DNA from 4 places in the Nitratidesulfovibrio sp. 1201_IL3209 genome. Region 1 is predicted to be linked to each of the others. Evidence: predicted binding sites of a transcription regulator. Region 1 holds the regulator's gene; each other region holds the start of a gene.

Region 1 (3,977 bases):
ATGTCGGGCATGGACGCGGGCGAAATCGACCGCATCGTGGCCGAGCGCAACGTGCGCATGAAGCGCGAGAACCGCACCGGCGAATGCGAGAAGGCCACCTACACCGTGGACACCGCCGTGCTGGTCATGGAAGGCAACCCCGTGCTGCACGAGGGCGACAACAGCATCAAGGGCGAGGTCATCACCTTCTACACCCGCGAGAACCGCAGCGAAGTGCGCGGTTCGTCCACCAAGCGGGTGCAGGCGGTGTTCACCTCGTCCGGCGACGTGAACCCCCTCGGCGAGTCCAGGGACAACGGCAAGGATGCCGCCAAGGGCGGCGACAAGAGTGACGCCAGGGACGACGCCAAGGCCAAGGGAGCGGCCCAGTGACCTCGGTGCTGCGCGGAGAGGACCTGCACAAGCAGTTCGGCCAGCGCGAGGTGGTGCGCGGCGTCTCGCTGTCCGTGACCCAGGGCGAGACCGTGGGGCTGCTGGGCCCCAACGGCGCGGGCAAGACCACCACCTTCTACATGCTCATCGGCATCATCAAGCCCACTGCGGGAAGGGTGGAGCTTGACGGCCGCGACATCGCCGACTGGCCCCTGCACGAGCGCGCCAGGGTGGGGCTGAGCTACCTGCCGCAGGAAAGCTCCATCTTCCGGCGGCTCACGGTGCGCCAGAACTTGCAGATGATCCTGGAGCACACCGGGCTTTCCAAGGCCCGGCAGAAGGAACGCTCGGACATGCTGCTGGCGGACTTCGGCATCACCCACCTGGCCGATTCCGTGGCCATGCACCTGTCCGGCGGCGAACGGCGTCGCCTGGAGATCGCGCGGTCCATGATCCGCGAGCCCAAGTTCATCCTGCTGGACGAGCCCTTCGCGGGCATCGACCCGCTGGCCGTGGACGACATCCAGCAACTGATCACCGGCCTGCGCGACCGGGGCATCGGGGTGCTCATCTCCGACCACAACGTGCGCGAAACCCTGCACATCTGCGACCGGGCCTACCTTGTGCACCAGGGCGAGGTGATCCTGGAGGGCACGCCCGCGCATATCGTGGACAACCCGCGCGCGCGGGACGTGTATCTGGGCGAAGGATTCTCCCTGTAGCGGGCCCGCGCATGCATCGTACGCCAGCGGCGTCCTCCGGCTTCCGGGAGACGCCGTTTTCGTTTTTATGACAGTGTGTTGCGTGCATGCGCAAGGTTGCCCCGCGAAATGGCGCGAGCGGTTGCATACTTCTTGCTTCTATGGCATGGTTCACCTAACCTCTTGGGGATGGGAACACATTTTCACTGTGGGCCGTTTCTTGCTTGACGCCGCGCGCAGCGTCGCGTCGTCATCTCGTTCGGCCTCAACGCAAGGTGCATAGGGCCTCGACAAGGGTCCAGGGGTTGTCCACGCATGGCATTGGAACTCAGGCAACAGCTCAAGCTCACCCAGCAACTGGTGATGACGCCGCAACTGCAACAGGCCATCCGGCTGTTGCAGCTTTCGCGGCTGGAGCTTGTCGAGACGGTGCAGCAGGAACTGCTGGAAAACCCGTTTCTGGAAGAAGCCCAGGACGAGGGACCGCAGGCCGAGGCATCCGACCAGCGTGACGCCGCCACCGATACCGCCACCGCCGCAGATATCGCCTACGACCGCGAGATCGCCCGCGAAGCCGACTGGGAGGACTACCTGGGCGACTTCGCCAGCACCAGCCGCCAGTCCACGGTGCGCGAATCGGAACTGCCGGAGGAGATGACCTCGTTCGAGGCGCGCTACGCCGCCAAGCCCTCGCTGGAAGGGCACCTGATGTGGCAGTTGCGCCTGTCCTCGCTCACCGAGCGCCAGAAGGACATCGGCGAGGTGATCATCGGCAACATCGCCTCGTCGGGCTACCTGCACGCCACCCTCGACGAAATCGCCGAGATGGCGGGCGTGGCCCCGGCCGAGGTGGAGCCGGTGCTGCACGCCCTGCAACGCTTCGACCCCGTGGGAGTGGCCGCCCGCACCGCGCAGGAATGTCTGCTGGTGCAGATAGAAATGCTGGGCTACACGCGCGACAAGGTGCTGGTGGAACTGGTGCGCGACCACCTGGAAGACCTCGAGAAGCGCCGCTACAAGCCGTTGCTGCGCAAGTTCCGCCTGACCATGGAGGACCTGAAGGAATACCTGGACCTCATCCAGACCCTGGACCCCATGCCCGGCGCCAGCTACGGCGGGGGCGACCCGCAGTTCGTCAGCCCCGACGTGTACGTCTACAGGTACGACGACGACTTCATCATCATGCTCAACGAGGATGGCCTGCCGCACCTGCAACTGAGCACCATGTACGAGCGGTCCGCCGCGGCGGCCGCGTCGGCGGGCGAGCGCGAATATTTCCAGGAAAAGATGCGCTCGGCCTCGTGGCTCATCAAGAGCCTGTACCAGCGCCAGCGCACGCTGTACAAGGTGGTGGAATCCATCGTGAAGTACCAGCGGGGCTTTTTCGAGGACGGGGTGTCGCGCCTGAAGCCGCTGATCCTCAAGGACATCGCCGACGACATCGGCATGCACGAATCCACGGTCAGCCGCATCACCACCAGCAAGTACGTGGCTACCCCGCACGGCATCGTGGAGTTGAAGTTCTTCTTCAACAGCGCGCTGGAACTGGACGACGGCAGCCAGGTGGGCTCCGAGAGCGTGAAGGCGCTGATCAAGAAGCTGATCGGCGATGAAGACCCCAGGGAACCCCTGAGCGACGAGCGCATCGGCGAAATTCTGAAGGAACAGCTCAAAGTCAATATTGCCCGCAGGACCGTTGCGAAGTATCGTACTGCCATGGACATTCCCTCCTCTTCCAAGCGGAAGGAACTGTTCTGACGGCCCGTGCCCCCGCGCCCGACCCGGCGACCAGGGGGGCACCCGTCGCCGGCGGCGCATCCGGCAGCCGCACCCCGCGTGCGGGCCGCGCGCCGCATTCCCCCTCTCACCACTGGAGGAGCGTATGAACATCGCCTTCACCTTCAAGAACTTCGAACCCTCCGACCACCTGAAGAAGTACGCCCGCCGCCGCCTTGAAAAGCTTGGCCGGTTCGTCGGCAAGTCCGCCCTGGACATGCAGGTGAACCTTTCCGTCGACAAGTTCCGCCACAAGGCGGAAGTGCAGATGGCCGGCGACGGGTTCACCCTGTCCGCCATGGAACAGTCCGAAGACATGTACGCCACCCTCGACCTGGTGCTGGAAAAGCTGGAATCGCAGCTGCGCAAGCAGGTGGAAAAGCTGAAGGACCGTCGCCGCTCCGTCCAGTCCGAAAGGGTGGGCAAGGGCATCGACGTGTTCACCTTCAGCACCATGGGCGAAGGCGAGGACCGCACCATCGTCGGCACCGACCACTTCGCCCCCAAGCCCATGCACGTGGACGAGGCGGCCATGCAGCTCGACCAGGGCGACAACGAGTTCCTGGTGTTCCTGAACGCCGAGGTGGAACGCGTGAACATCATCTACCGGCGTCGCAACGGCGATTTCGGCCTTATCGATCCGGTCGTCTAGGCGTCGTACATGAGGCTTTCGGAGTATCTTCACGATGATCTGATCCTGCCCGAGCTCTCCGCCGGCACCAAGAAGGACGTGCTGGCGGAACTCGTGCAGGCCGTGGTGCGGCGGCATCCCGAAGTGGATGCCGCCGTTGCGCTGGGCGTGCTGCTGGACCGCGAGGGCTTGGGCACCACCGGCATCGGCGACGGGGTGGCCATCCCCCACGGCAAGCTGGCGTCCATCGGCGACATCGTGGTGGCCGTGGGGCGCAGCGTGCCCGGCCTGGACTTCGACGCGCTGGACATGAAGCCCTGCCACCTCTTTTTCCTGGTGCTGGCCCCGGAGCAGGTGGCGGGCATGCACCTGCGCATCCTGGCCCACATCTCGCGCCTGCTGAAGGACCCGCAGTTCCGCCGCGCCATGCTCGAGGCGCCGGACGGCGAGGCCTTCCGGGCGATCATGCGGACCACCTGACCCCTGTGCCCCCTGTG
Region 2 (3,977 bases), on a different contig from region 1:
CGCGCACACCGCCGCGATGGCCAGCAGGTTCATGGTCAGCACCAGCAGCTTGTGGGCCACGGTGGTTGCGAAATCCATCTGGTCTTCCACGGTGTCGCTCCTTGTCATGGTGTCCGCGGGCTTCTTCCGCCCGTTCCGGCCCGCCAGGCCGTGTACGGGCATGGCGGGGCGGAAGGGGGGGAAGGGGCGGGGCCGTCGCCGGCCCCGCCGCCGTCTGTCTACTTCTTGAAGATGTCGGTCCTGGAGATGTTCATGAAGCGCAGGGACACGCCCTCGGCCTTGTAGTACACGCGCACTTCGTCGCCGGCATCCCAGGTGGAATCGGGCAGGGCGAAGTATTCGTCAGGCATCGAGATGGTGCACAGCATCTTCTGACGGGCGGAGTAGATGGTCACGGTCTTCTTGTCGCGGTCCACCAGGGGGAACTTCTTCGCGGATTCCGTAGCCTTGTCGTACACCAGCGGATGGTTGCGGTCGATGTTCTCCTGCAGGTCCACCATCTTGAACGCGATGTCTTCGAACGCCTGGGTCTTGGTGTTGAAGATGCGGATGATGTTGGCCTTGGTGTCCAGCTTCATGCGCTGCCCGGCCCTGGGCTCGGGGCCCATTTCGGCGGGGTCGGTGGGCAGCTTGTAGGTGTGGGGGGGCAGGATGGAGTAGTCCGGGTTCAGCGGCTCCATGGCCTTGTCCTGGATCAGGGTGACGGTTTTCGCGTTCTTGTCGTATGCGATCACCCGGCCCTGGTCCACCTTGCCGTATTCACCGCAGCCCACGAGGCCGAGGGGCAGCGCCACGACGAGCAGCATCAGCAGAAAGCGTCTCATATGTTTTCTCCTTCTCTCGTGCGCGGCGCGGCTAGGCGGCCTTCTTGCGGGCCAGTTCCATCTTCACGCCCTGGACCATCCGGATGAAGATGTACAGCGACATGCCGGACACCAGGCCCAGCACCAGCACGGTGGCGCCGGTGTCCAGCGCGCTCTTGAACTGGGGAACCCAGGGCTGCACGAGCTTCATCAGGATGGAGATGGCGCAGCCGACCACGGCGAGGCCGAAGGCGATGCGGATGCCGTAGCCCTTGATGTACTTGGTGGCGACCGCGCCCACCTGCGCGCCCACGGAGGCGCCCACCAGCATGATCATGGCGGCCACCAGTTCGGTGCGGCCCTTGTAGGTGTAGGTGGCGGCGCCGTACAGGCCGGAGATCATGACTTCGAACAGGTCGGTGCCGACGGCCACGTGGGTCGGGCAGCCGATGAGGTAGATGAGGGCGGGCATGCGGATGAGGCCGCCGCCGATGCCCAGGATGCCGGCCAGCCAGCCGGTGGCGAAGCTGACGATGATGGGCAGCCACGCGGAGCAGTAGATGCCGGCTTCGTGCAGATGCACCATGGGGGGAATCTTGATCTTGTGCAGGGCCTTGTGCCATTCGACGCCGGTGGCCCCGGCTTCCAGCTTTTCACCGCGCGCGGCGGCCTGGCGTTCCTTCTCGCGGCGCTTGGCCACGTCGTGGAAGACCATCCACGCGATCAGGGTCAGCAGGGCGATGTAGATCCAGCGCACGACCTTTTCGACGTTGCCCACGCGCTCGAGCCACATGACCATCTGGGCACCCACTTCGAAGCCCACGACGGTACCCACCAGCATGATCATCCCCAGCTTGTAGTCCACGTTGCCGAACTTGCCGTGGCGCATGGTGGAGATGAGCGACTTGCCCGCCATGTGGGCGATGTCCGTCCCGATGGCGAAGGCCATGGGGAAGCCGAGGATGTTCAGGCCGGGGGTGACCATCCAGGCGCCGCCCATGCCGAAGAAACCGCCGATGATGCCGACGCCCACGCCGAGGATGATCAGGCCGGGCCAGAAGATCTTAACGCCCGCGATGGGCATGAGGATATAGAGCCATTCCATCGTTGTTCTCCTTTGGTGCGGGCGCGGCCTAGTGCTCGGCCAGTTCGCGGGACTTCAGGTCGATGCCGATCCAGTTCATCACGATGTCGGCAAGCACGCCGAAGATCACGCCCACCAGCGGGATCAGGATGATGGTAAGGGTGGTGAACTGGATGTGGCTTTCATTGTACAGGTTGGCCCACCACGCCATGACCCCGTCCAGCTTGCGGGTGTCGGCCACGATGACCACGGGTGCGCCGCCGCCGCCGGCGGCCAGCGCCAGGCCGGGAATGGCCAGCACGAACGTCAGCAACGACATGAACAGCGTCTTGAACCTTCTCATGTGCATCCTCCAGGTTGCGGGCAGCCCCTGCCGCCCTTTTCGGCTTCCGCCTCCGGCCCGTCCTCGCCTTTCGCGATCCCGTCCGGCGGCGGAGCCCGCCTTTCCGTCCACCCGCACCCCCCCTTGGAGTGCGGTTTTGGTCCTGTGCATTGCGCGGTTCTCTTCGCGCGACCAGGAGAAAGCAAACCGCATGCCAAAATTTTCAATATGCTATTTTTATTTATGTAATCGTCTTTCGCGCAAGACGCGCTTGCATGATTGCGCAAAACATTGTACATAATTTCTCAAGCAACCGCGCCCGTGAACGGCCCGCTTTCGCCCGCCTTTCCCCCCGCCGCATGCTGTTGCAGAAGACGAGGGAAACGCTCATAAGCGAAGGTGTACGCGCTCATGCCAATGCAGCGCGACAGGCACCGGCGCGCCTTCCACCCCGGCAAACGGACGTTGGCACGTGTTCGCGCGCGAGCCGCACCGGCAGTCGGCGGGACGGACGCCCCCGCCCGGTTCACCGGGGTCGCCAAATCCGCCCGGTTCGCCAAGTTCCGGACGGTCCGTCAAGTCCGGACGGAGGCGCGCGGACCCGACGCGCCAGCGCGTTGCCCACCACGGCCAGACCGCCGCGCCCCGCGCGCCGCGTTTCCGGATACGGGCGGTACACCGCCCCGCACCCACGCAGGGAGAAGGCATGCGCTACTATCGGCCGCCGCTGTTCGGCACGCTGTTCCGGCTGGAAGGCAATTTCTCGGAATGGAGCATCGCCAAGCGGCTGCTGTTCGCCGCGCTGCCCGCGTTCATGCTGCTGCTGGTCATCAGCGGGGTCATCTCCCACCGCATCTCCCAGAACTTCCTGCACGACGCGCTGGGACGCAGTTCGCTGCTGGCCACGCTGGCGCAGGCCCACGAGATGGAGCAGGTGCTCCAGCAGGCCCGGCGCGAGTTGCTCTACCTCGCCCGCACCGACATCTCGGCCGCCTCGCTGGCCCACCACCTGCGCACCCGCGCCGAAACCATGGGCACCCTGTACCGCGAGATCGCCTACCAGGGCTCCACCCCCGACAACCGCATGGTGCTGCTGAACACCGGGCGCGACGTGTGGATGGTGCCGCTGGAACAGGCCCTGGCCACCCGGTTCGGCCCGCTGACCCGCCAGACCACGCAGGAGCCCAAGCCCGGCTTCGTGCGCATCTCCGCCCCCACGGAGGTAGTCTACCCCTCCGTGCCCTCGGCGGGCACGGTGCAGGGGCTGTCCATGCACGTGCTGCGCCTGACCACCCCGGTGATCGACGCCGCGGGCAACCAGACCGGGCTGCTCACCCTTTCGGTGGACATGCTGGCCATGCGCAACGTGCTGTCGGTGTACGCATCGCGCCGTTCGCCGCTGTACATCTTTCCGGAAGAGACGGAGAAGCACCGCAGCTTCTTCTTCGACGCGCACGGCTGGATCCTGTTCCAGTCGGAGTCGCCCGAACATCCCAACCTGGACCTTTCCACCGACACGGTGCGCTCGGGCATGCGCGGCGACTTCGGCCGCCCCGGCTTCGAGGCGGCCTTCCGCCCCAGCCCCGAGCAGGAGCGCTACTGGGGCATGGTCACGGAGGTCCAGTCGGGCAATTCCGGCCAGAACCGCCTGGGGGCCATGCTGGAAGATCCCTCGCCCCTGAACCGCGCCTTCTACATCAGCTACGCGCCGGTCACCTTCAGCGAAGGGCCGGGCGCCAGCACCGTGGTGGTGGGCGGCATCGCCTAC
Region 3 (3,977 bases), on a different contig from region 1:
CTCCGGAATCGTCTCTGGCGAGTGGTCGCGGGCGAGCGGTCGTGATGCGGGGGGCTAGAGCCGGGCGCTTGGCGCGGCCGGATTTCCGTTCTCCGGCGGGAGCCATCGCGCCGGGGCATTCGGATGATTCCCGTCGCCTGCCGGGCGCCCCGATCTGTCGGATTTCCGTTCTCCGGCGAGGAAGGCGAGCCTTTTACGAAGGGAGCGTACTCTTATCGTACGTGACCGGAGTAAAAGGCGATGCCTGACGACGCCGGAGGGCGGAAGGCCGGCAGATCACTAGAATTGGATGCGACTAAGTTCCTTGTACGCCTCCATGACCTTGTTCCGCACGGCGGAGGTCATGTTCACGGCAAGACCGGCCTTCTGCAGGGTGATCATCAGTTCGTGCACGTTCTGGGTTTCGCCGGACGCGAACGCCTGGATCATCTGCGACTTTTCGGTCTGCATGTCGTTGACCTTGGTCAGCGACTCGGAAAGCGTGTTGGTGAACGACTTGGCCTGGACGCCCGAGGCCGTGGGCGCGGCGGTGGCGCGGGTGGCCTGTTCGGCCTTCATGAAGTTGCCGAGGGCGTTGGAGTACGCCTTCAGCCCTACTGCCTGGATGCTCATGGCCGTGTCTCCCTGCCGCCGGCTATCGGCTGATCTCGAGGGCCTTGGTGTACATGGCCTTCACGGTGTCGATGGTGGTCACGTTGGCCTCGTAGCCGCGCTGGGCGGTCATCAGGCTGGCCATTTCCTCCACCACGTTGATGTCCGGGTAGGCGACGAAGCCGTCCTGGTCCGCGTCGGGGTGGCCGGGTTCGTACACGCGCTTCAGGGGGCGCGAGTCGGTGGCCACGTGCATCACCCGCACGCCCTTCAGTTCGCGGTCCAGGGCGCCCTGCATGTGCTTGGCGAAGGGGTCGTCGATGTCCTGCGCCGCCATGACGGTGGTCTTGCGCCGGTAGGGACCGCCCTGCTCGGTGCGGGTGGTCTTCACGTTGGCGAGGTTCATCGAAATGATGTTCATGTTGGTGCGTTCCGCATTGAGCGCGGAAGCGCCGATGTCGATGGCGGTCATGAAGTCCATTACTTCTGCCCTTCCTGTATGATGTTCTTGACGCCCTCGAAGTTGCCGCGAATGACGGTGGAGAGGGCGGTGTAGTGCAGCGAGTTCTTGGCCATCTTGGCCATTTCCTTGTCCAGGTTCACGCGGTCTTCGCCGTGGATGACGCGCGGCTTGGCCGCCTTTTCCCAGTCGGCGCTGAACCCGTCGGGACTGAACTCGGAGGGCATGTGGTTTTCCTCGGTGCGGGTCATCCGCCCCTTGGCGTCCAGCCCCAGCGCCGCCTGCAACTGCTTCTCGAACTCCAGCTCGCGCGGCTTGTAGCCGGGCGTCCGGACGTTGGCGATGTTGCTCATGACGACATTCTGACGCTGGAGCTGCATGTCCATGACCTTGCCGACAAGGTTCACATGCGTTTCGTACAGGCTTTTCATGCGGGATTCCTCCCCGTTCGCCCCCGGGGCGTGCGCCGCGCGGGGGGTGGTGGCCGCCGGTGCGGCCCGTGGATGCACCCCCGCTTGAGCAAGAGGCGTTCCAGTGCATGAAACTTTTTTCATTCAGCACTGTTGCATGAAAAAATGCGGTTTTTTCCGGCCCTGGCCCGCCGGAATGACGACGCCGCCCGGCCATCTCGCGGATGGCTGGGCGGCGTCGTCATCGTGAAGGCCATGGCGGCAGGATTTGCCCCCCGCGCCGGGCAGGGGGGACGGCAAACCGGCGCTTTGTGCCCCCGCGCCCGGCGGACAGGACGGGCAGGGCTGGACCATCACCCGGCTTAACGATTACAAATACATCTTATATGTCCACATGTTGCGCATGCCACCCTGTTCTGTCAAAATGGCGTGGCATGCGGTTTGCTATGCCCGTGGCGCCCACGAAAACTCCGCAGCCAGCAATGGCACGCATCGTGCTTGGCGGAGGACATGGGCACAGCTTTCCCGGGAGCGTTCGCGAAACCGACGGGCGAACCGCTCCGGCGCCGCCAGCAAGGCGCCCGCCCCGCGCAGCGCGGGGCGACCCAGAAGCGAAATGCCTTACGGCATGGAGGGGAGAACATGAGCAACCATCTCGACTACGAAATCAACAAGGAACTGGGCGAGTGCTACCTTTTCATGGGTGACCTGGAAAAGGCCGAGGAATACTACCGCAAGGCCGCCGGAAGCAACGGCGTGCATCCGGACCCGTACCTCGGGCTCGCCACCATCGCCGTGCAGCGCGGCAACCTCGAGGCGGCCCTGGTGCTGTACCGCAAGGCCGCCGGCATCGAGGCCAACGACAAGTCGCTGGCGGGCATGGGCCTGGTGGAAATGGAAACCGGCGCGCACGCCGAGGCCTTCGAGCACTTCGTGGCCGCGCTGGGCATGAACCCCGGCAACCTGGTGGCCATGAACGGCCTGCTGCGCCTCGGCTACCACCTTGGCCGCATCGACGAAGTGGTGGCCCACCTGCGGGCCTTCCTGGAACTTTCCCCCGAAAAGGACAACGTGCGCTTCTCGCTGGCCGGGTGCCTGATCTCCCTCGGCCGCAAGGACGAGGCGCGGGCCGAGCTCGAGACCATTCTCGACCGCACGCCCGACCACGCCGACGCCCGCGAGATGTACGCCCTGATCGGGTAGCCGCGCCTGCCGCCGCCAGGCGGCCGCCACGGCAAGATACTCCCCTCCCCATACGATTTTCCGGCCCCGACGCTGGCGCTAGGGGCCGGAAAATCACCTTTCGCCGTCATTCTGCCCAACGCTCGGGCGGCGAAACGGAGCGGAAACGCAGTACGGGCGCATGGCACTCCCCGGGGAGTGCCATGCGCCCGTCCCGTTTTTCCGGCGCGCGCGACGCGGCCTACAGGTTGGCGGCGTACCAGTCGCCGGACAGGCGCAGGCCCTGGCGCACGTTGTACACCGGCTCGAAGCCCAGCAGGGTGCGGGCGCGGCTGATGTCGGCCAGCGAGTGGCGCACGTCTCCGAAGCGGAATTCGCGGTGCACGGGCTTGGCGTCGGCGGCTTCCGGCTTGTGGCGGCTCACTTCCTCGCGGATCAGGTCGAACAGCTGGTTCAGGTCGGTGCGCTCGCCGAAGGCCACGTTGTACACCGTGTTCATGGCGGCCTCGTCGGCGGCCGTGGCGGCCAGCAGGTTGGCCTGCACGCAGTTGTCGATGTAGCAGAAGTCGCGGCTGGTCTCGCCGTCGCCGTTGATGAACACGGTCTCGCCGCGCAGCAGCGAGGCGAACCACTGCGGGATGACCGCGGCGTACGCGCCGAAGGGGTCCTGCCGCTTGCCGAACACGTTGAAGTAGCGCAGGCCGATGGCCTTCATGCCGTAGCAGGTGGCGAACACGTCGGCGTACAGTTCGTTGACGTACTTGGTCACCGCGTAGGGCGACAGCGGCTTGCCGATCTTGTCCTCGACCTTGGGCAGGGTGGGCTCGTCGCCGTAGGTGGAACTGGACGCGGCGTAGACGAAGGTCTTCGCCCTGGCGTCGCGGGCGGCCACCATCATGTTCACGAAGCCCGAAATGTTGCTCTCGTTGGCCAGAATGGGGTCTTCGATGGAGCGCGGCACGGAGCCCAGGGCGGCCTGGTGCAGCACGTGGTCCACGCCCTCGCACACTTCGCGGCAGTGGTCGAGGTTGCGGATGTCGCCTTCCTTGAAGCGGAAGTTGCGCCACAGGTCCGCGCCCACGATCTCGCGCACCATGTCCAGGTTGCGCTGGTAGCCGGTGGCGAAGTTGTCCAGCCCCACCACCCGCTGCCCGTGCAGCAGCAGCGTTTCCAGCAGGTTGGAGCCGATGAAGCCGGCAACCCCGGTGACGAGCCAGGTGCGGGGAGCGGCTTCCAGTTCCTGCAACAGGGCGGTATAACGGGTCATGATGGCGTATCCTCGCAAAGGAGTGGCGGTTTCGGATGGAATGCCTATTGTACGTGCGCCGGGAGGC
Region 4 (3,977 bases), on a different contig from region 1:
TCCCTCCCTTTTGCTTTCGGGCGGGGTGGCCTGGGGTTCCGGCGACCGCGCAGGAAGTTTTTCCCCACCCCTGAACAGGGGGTCCGGGGGAGCATGCTCCCCCGGCGGGGCACGGGGCGGAGCCCCGATCTCGAAACGCCGCCCGCTCTCCTGCAAAGGTACATGGCGGCGCTACATGGCGGATGCGACCGGGACGGACTGCCGGATGACGGTGACGGCGCCGGGCAGCGGAATCGGACAGGCGGCGCGCACGCGCGCCGGATTTCGGGAGGTTGGACACATGATGCTGCTCGACGGCAAGGCGACGGCTGCGGCCATTCGCGCGGAGCTGAAGGAAGAGGTGGCGGCGGGGCTTGCGGCGGCGGGCCGCGCGCCGGGGCTGGCGGTCATCCTGGTGGGCGACGACCCGGCCTCGCAGGTGTACGTGCGCAACAAGGAGCGCGGCTGCGACGAGGCGGGCATCCGGTCCGAGGCGTTTCGCCTGCCTGCGGACACCACGCAGGAAGCGCTGGAAGCGCTCATCGACGAACTGAACGGGCGGGCGGACATCGACGGCATCCTGCTGCAACTGCCGCTGCCCAGGGGGTTGAACAGCCAGCGCTGCCTGGAGCGCATCAGCCCGAAAAAGGACGTGGACGGCTTCCATCCCGAGAACATGGGGCGTCTGGCGCTGGGGCTGCCGGGCTTCCGGCCGTGCACCCCGGCCGGGGTGATGACCCTGCTGGAGCGCTACGGCCTTTCGCCCTCGGGCAAGAAGGCCGTGGTGGTGGGGCGCAGCAACATCGTGGGCAAGCCGCTGGCGCTGATGCTGGGCGCGCCCGGCAAGCACGCCAACGCCACGGTGACGGTGTGCCATTCCGGCACGCCGGACCTTGCTGAGGAATGCCGCCGGGCGGACTTCCTGTTCGTGGCGGCGGGGCGGCCGTGCCTGGTCACCTCGGACATGGTCAAGCCCGGCGCGGTGGTGGTGGACGTGGGCATTCACCGCACCGACGAAGGGCTGGTGGGCGACTGCAAGTACGACGACATCAGTTGCATCGCCTCGGCCATGACCCCGGTGCCCGGCGGCGTGGGTCCCATGACCATCGCCCAACTGCTCGTCAACACCGTGATCTCGTGGAAGGCCCGCACCGGCATCGCCGGGTAGCGGGTACCGGCGGAACGGGAACGGGGCTTCCGGCCGGTTCCCCATGCATGACGGATTTCAGGGCCGCGCGACGATATGCCGCGCGGCCCTGCCGCGTTGTGCCGGGTGCCGCCGAACCGGAGACAGGGCCGGATGGGTGACAGGGCCGGATAGGGGGCAGGTTCTGCCGCCCGGCGGGTGCATTGGCGGATCGTCTGTCTTTACATTCCGCAAGGTTGCTTCGCCCCGCTTTGCACTGGCACGGCTCGTGCTTTGCGACCCCTCAGGGAAGAATCTTCCCCGGCCCCGCGCGCCCGCGCTCCGGCAGGAGCGGCGGCACGCGGACGCGCCGGGGCACTCCGCGCCCGAGGAGACACGCATGTTACGCGCCCTCTATTCCGGTGCCTCCGGCATGAAGACCCTGTCGCAGGGCATGCAGGCGGTCAGCAACAACCTGGCCAACGTCAATACCGTGGGGTTCAAGCAGCAGCAGGCGCTGTTCGAGGACCTCATGAGCCAGTACGCGGGCACGGGCAACTCGGCATCCACCTCCATCAGCCAGGTGGGTCTGGGGTCGCGCCTTACGGACATCCGGACCATGTACGGACAGGGGCCATACGAGTCGGGCACGGACATCACCGACCTGTCCATCAACGGCAAGGGATTCTTCCAGGTCACCTCCGGCGACAAGATCCACTACACCCGCGCGGGCAACTTCCGGTTCGACAAGGACGGCAACCTGGTGGACCCCAACGGGTTCGTGCTCAACGGGCGGCCCATCCTCGACGGCGTGGAGGGGGCCACCACCGGCATCAGCCTGCCGCCGGGCGAGAACGGGCGCAACATCATGCCCGCCAAGGCCACCACGTCCATCACGGCCATCAACAACCTGGGCTCGGGCGACAAGTCGTCCGACGCGGCCAATCCGTTCTTTTCGCTGCTGTCCAAGTGGAACGGCGCGGCGGACAGCCCCCTTGGCGACTCGGCCTACTCGTACAAGCAGTCCATCAAGGTCTACGACGCCTCGGGCAACGCCCACGACGTGACCATCTATTTCGACGGGGCCGGAGAAAGCGGCGGCAACAAGTATTTCGAGTTCGTGGTGGGCATGGACCCGGCGCACGACGGTTCGGCCCTGGCCGGGACATCCGGGGCGGGGCTGCTGATGGCCGGCACGCTGACCTTCAATTCGTCCGGTCAGTTGGTGAACATGTCGGCCTACACGCCCACGGGCGCCGACGCCACCAACCTCGGCAACTGGGCACCGGCCTCGTTCGGCGCGGACGGGTTGCCGCAGTTCGCCGCCACCTTCGCGGGCGGCGGGGGAACGCAGAGGGTCGGCTTGGACCTTGGCCTGTCCTCGTCCTCCGGGGCGTGGACGGCGGGCGCGGGCAGTCCGGCGGCGGTGGGCAGCAACGCCTCCAGCTTGGCGGGCATGGCCGGGGTCACGTTGGCCGCCACAAGCACCACTGCCTACGGCGGCAGTTCGTCGGAGTTGCGTTCGAGCCAGAACGGCTATGCGCAGGGCTTTCTGGCGGGCATCGACATCAATTCCGAGGGCATCATCACCGGGCGCTACAGCAACGGCCAGAAGGAAGATCTGTACCGCATCACCCTGTACCGCTTCACCAGCGAGGACGGCCTGCGCCGCGAGGGCATGAACCACTTTTCGGCCACGCGGGAGTCCGGCGCGGCGGAAGAGGGCCTGCCCGACACCGAGAACTACGGCACCGTGGCCGCCAAGACGCTGGAGCAGTCCAACGTGTCCATGGAGCGGGAATTCGTGAACATGATCATCTATCAGCGCGGCTTCCAGACCAACTCCAAGTCGATCATGACGGCGGACACCATGATCCAGAAGGCGCTGGAACTGAAGCGCTCGTAGCCATCAGAAAGCACCGGCATGCAGAAGGCCGCCTCCCGGAGTGGGGGGCGGCCTTTTTGCGTCCGGTGAAGGAGGAGGGGCTACCGTCCCGCGCCTGGCTGCGGCGCGGCCTCGTCCGGTGTGGTCTTTTCGGGCGCGGCCTTTTCGGGCGCGGCCTTTTCGGGCGCGGTGGCGCCACGGCCCTGCGAAAGCAGCACGCCCACCAGCACCAGGCCGGATGCCGCGTACTGCTGCGGGGCCAGTTCATCGCCCAGCAGCACCCGGCCCATGAGCAGGGTGAGCACCGGGATCAGGTTGATGAACGCCGAGGCCTGTCCGGCGGGCAGGCGGCTGACGCCGAAGTTGTACAGCCCGTATGCGCCCAGCGAGATGCACGTGCCCAGATAGACCACGGACAGGGCGGGCAGCAGCGGGAAGGCGTCCGGCAGTTGGGTGGTGGGCAGGAACAGCAGCGGCAGAAAGAACGCGCTGCCCGCCAGCGACTGCACGGCGGTGATGAACAGCGGCGGGTAGGTGGCGGACAGCTTCTTGGCGTTGATGACGTACCCGGTGGCGCTGACCATGGCGCACAGTTCCAGCAGGTTGCCCAGCAGCGGGTTGGGCGCGTTCTCGGAACTGGTCCCGCCCAGGCTCAGCCAGACCACCCCCACGATGGCCAGGCCGAAGCCGTACCACACCCGGCGGGCCAGCCGTTCGCCCAGCACGATCCAGGCGGCCACGGCCACGCACAGCGGCATCACCGAAACGATCATGCCCGCCTGCGAGGCCGAGGTGTAGCGCAGGGCGTACGCCTCGAACACGAAGTACAGGCATGGCTCGCACAGGGCCATGGCCCCCAGGCGCTTCCAGTCGCCCTTGCGGTAGCGCACGTGGCGGAAGTTGCGCCACAGGGCCAGGAACACCGCCGAGGAAATGCCCATGCGCCCGAACACCACCACCATGGGGTCGAAGCCTTCCAGGGCCACC

The links. The regulator sigma-54, encoded in region 1, starts transcription at its own class of promoters, with help from an activator protein. The targets are predictions, from matches to a motif close to CTGGCACGGNNNNTGCTT.
Region 2: V6B97_RS08385 (DVU0150 family protein) is a predicted target of sigma-54. The motif match lies at 2,410-2,427, and genes of this name have one in related genera.
Region 3: flgB (flagellar basal body rod protein FlgB) is a predicted target of sigma-54. The motif match lies at 1,569-1,586, and genes of this name have one in related genera.
Region 4: V6B97_RS00195 (flagellar hook protein FlgE) is a predicted target of sigma-54. The motif match lies at 1,383-1,400, and genes of this name have one in related genera.

Annotation. Positions count from the first base shown of each region.
Region 1 is NZ_JBAIYT010000036.1:23,834-27,810, reverse strand. Features, by position in the region: gene V6B97_RS14535 (LptA/OstA family protein) at 1-372, shown strand, start outside; gene lptB (LPS export ABC transporter ATP-binding protein) at 369-1,094, shown strand; gene rpoN (RNA polymerase factor sigma-54) at 1,389-2,831, shown strand; gene hpf (ribosome hibernation-promoting factor, HPF/YfiA family) at 2,956-3,501, shown strand; gene V6B97_RS14515 (PTS sugar transporter subunit IIA) at 3,511-3,960, shown strand.
Region 2 is NZ_JBAIYT010000014.1:22,070-26,046, forward strand. Features, by position in the region: gene V6B97_RS08370 (hypothetical protein) at 1-108, opposite strand, end outside; gene V6B97_RS08375 (DUF4881 domain-containing protein) at 219-824, opposite strand; gene V6B97_RS08380 (sulfite exporter TauE/SafE family protein) at 856-1,908, opposite strand; gene V6B97_RS08385 (DVU0150 family protein) at 1,937-2,230, opposite strand; gene V6B97_RS08390 (sigma 54-interacting transcriptional regulator) at 2,916-3,977, shown strand, end outside.
Region 3 is NZ_JBAIYT010000011.1:54,775-58,751, reverse strand. Features, by position in the region: gene fliE (flagellar hook-basal body complex protein FliE) at 280-612, opposite strand; gene flgC (flagellar basal body rod protein FlgC) at 635-1,072, opposite strand; gene flgB (flagellar basal body rod protein FlgB) at 1,072-1,482, opposite strand; gene V6B97_RS07355 (tetratricopeptide repeat protein) at 2,104-2,664, shown strand; gene V6B97_RS07350 (NAD-dependent epimerase/dehydratase family protein) at 2,885-3,910, opposite strand.
Region 4 is NZ_JBAIYT010000001.1:54,277-58,253, forward strand. Features, by position in the region: gene folD (bifunctional methylenetetrahydrofolate dehydrogenase/methenyltetrahydrofolate cyclohydrolase FolD) at 281-1,147, shown strand; gene V6B97_RS00195 (flagellar hook protein FlgE) at 1,506-3,011, shown strand; gene V6B97_RS00200 (DMT family transporter) at 3,092-3,977, opposite strand, start outside.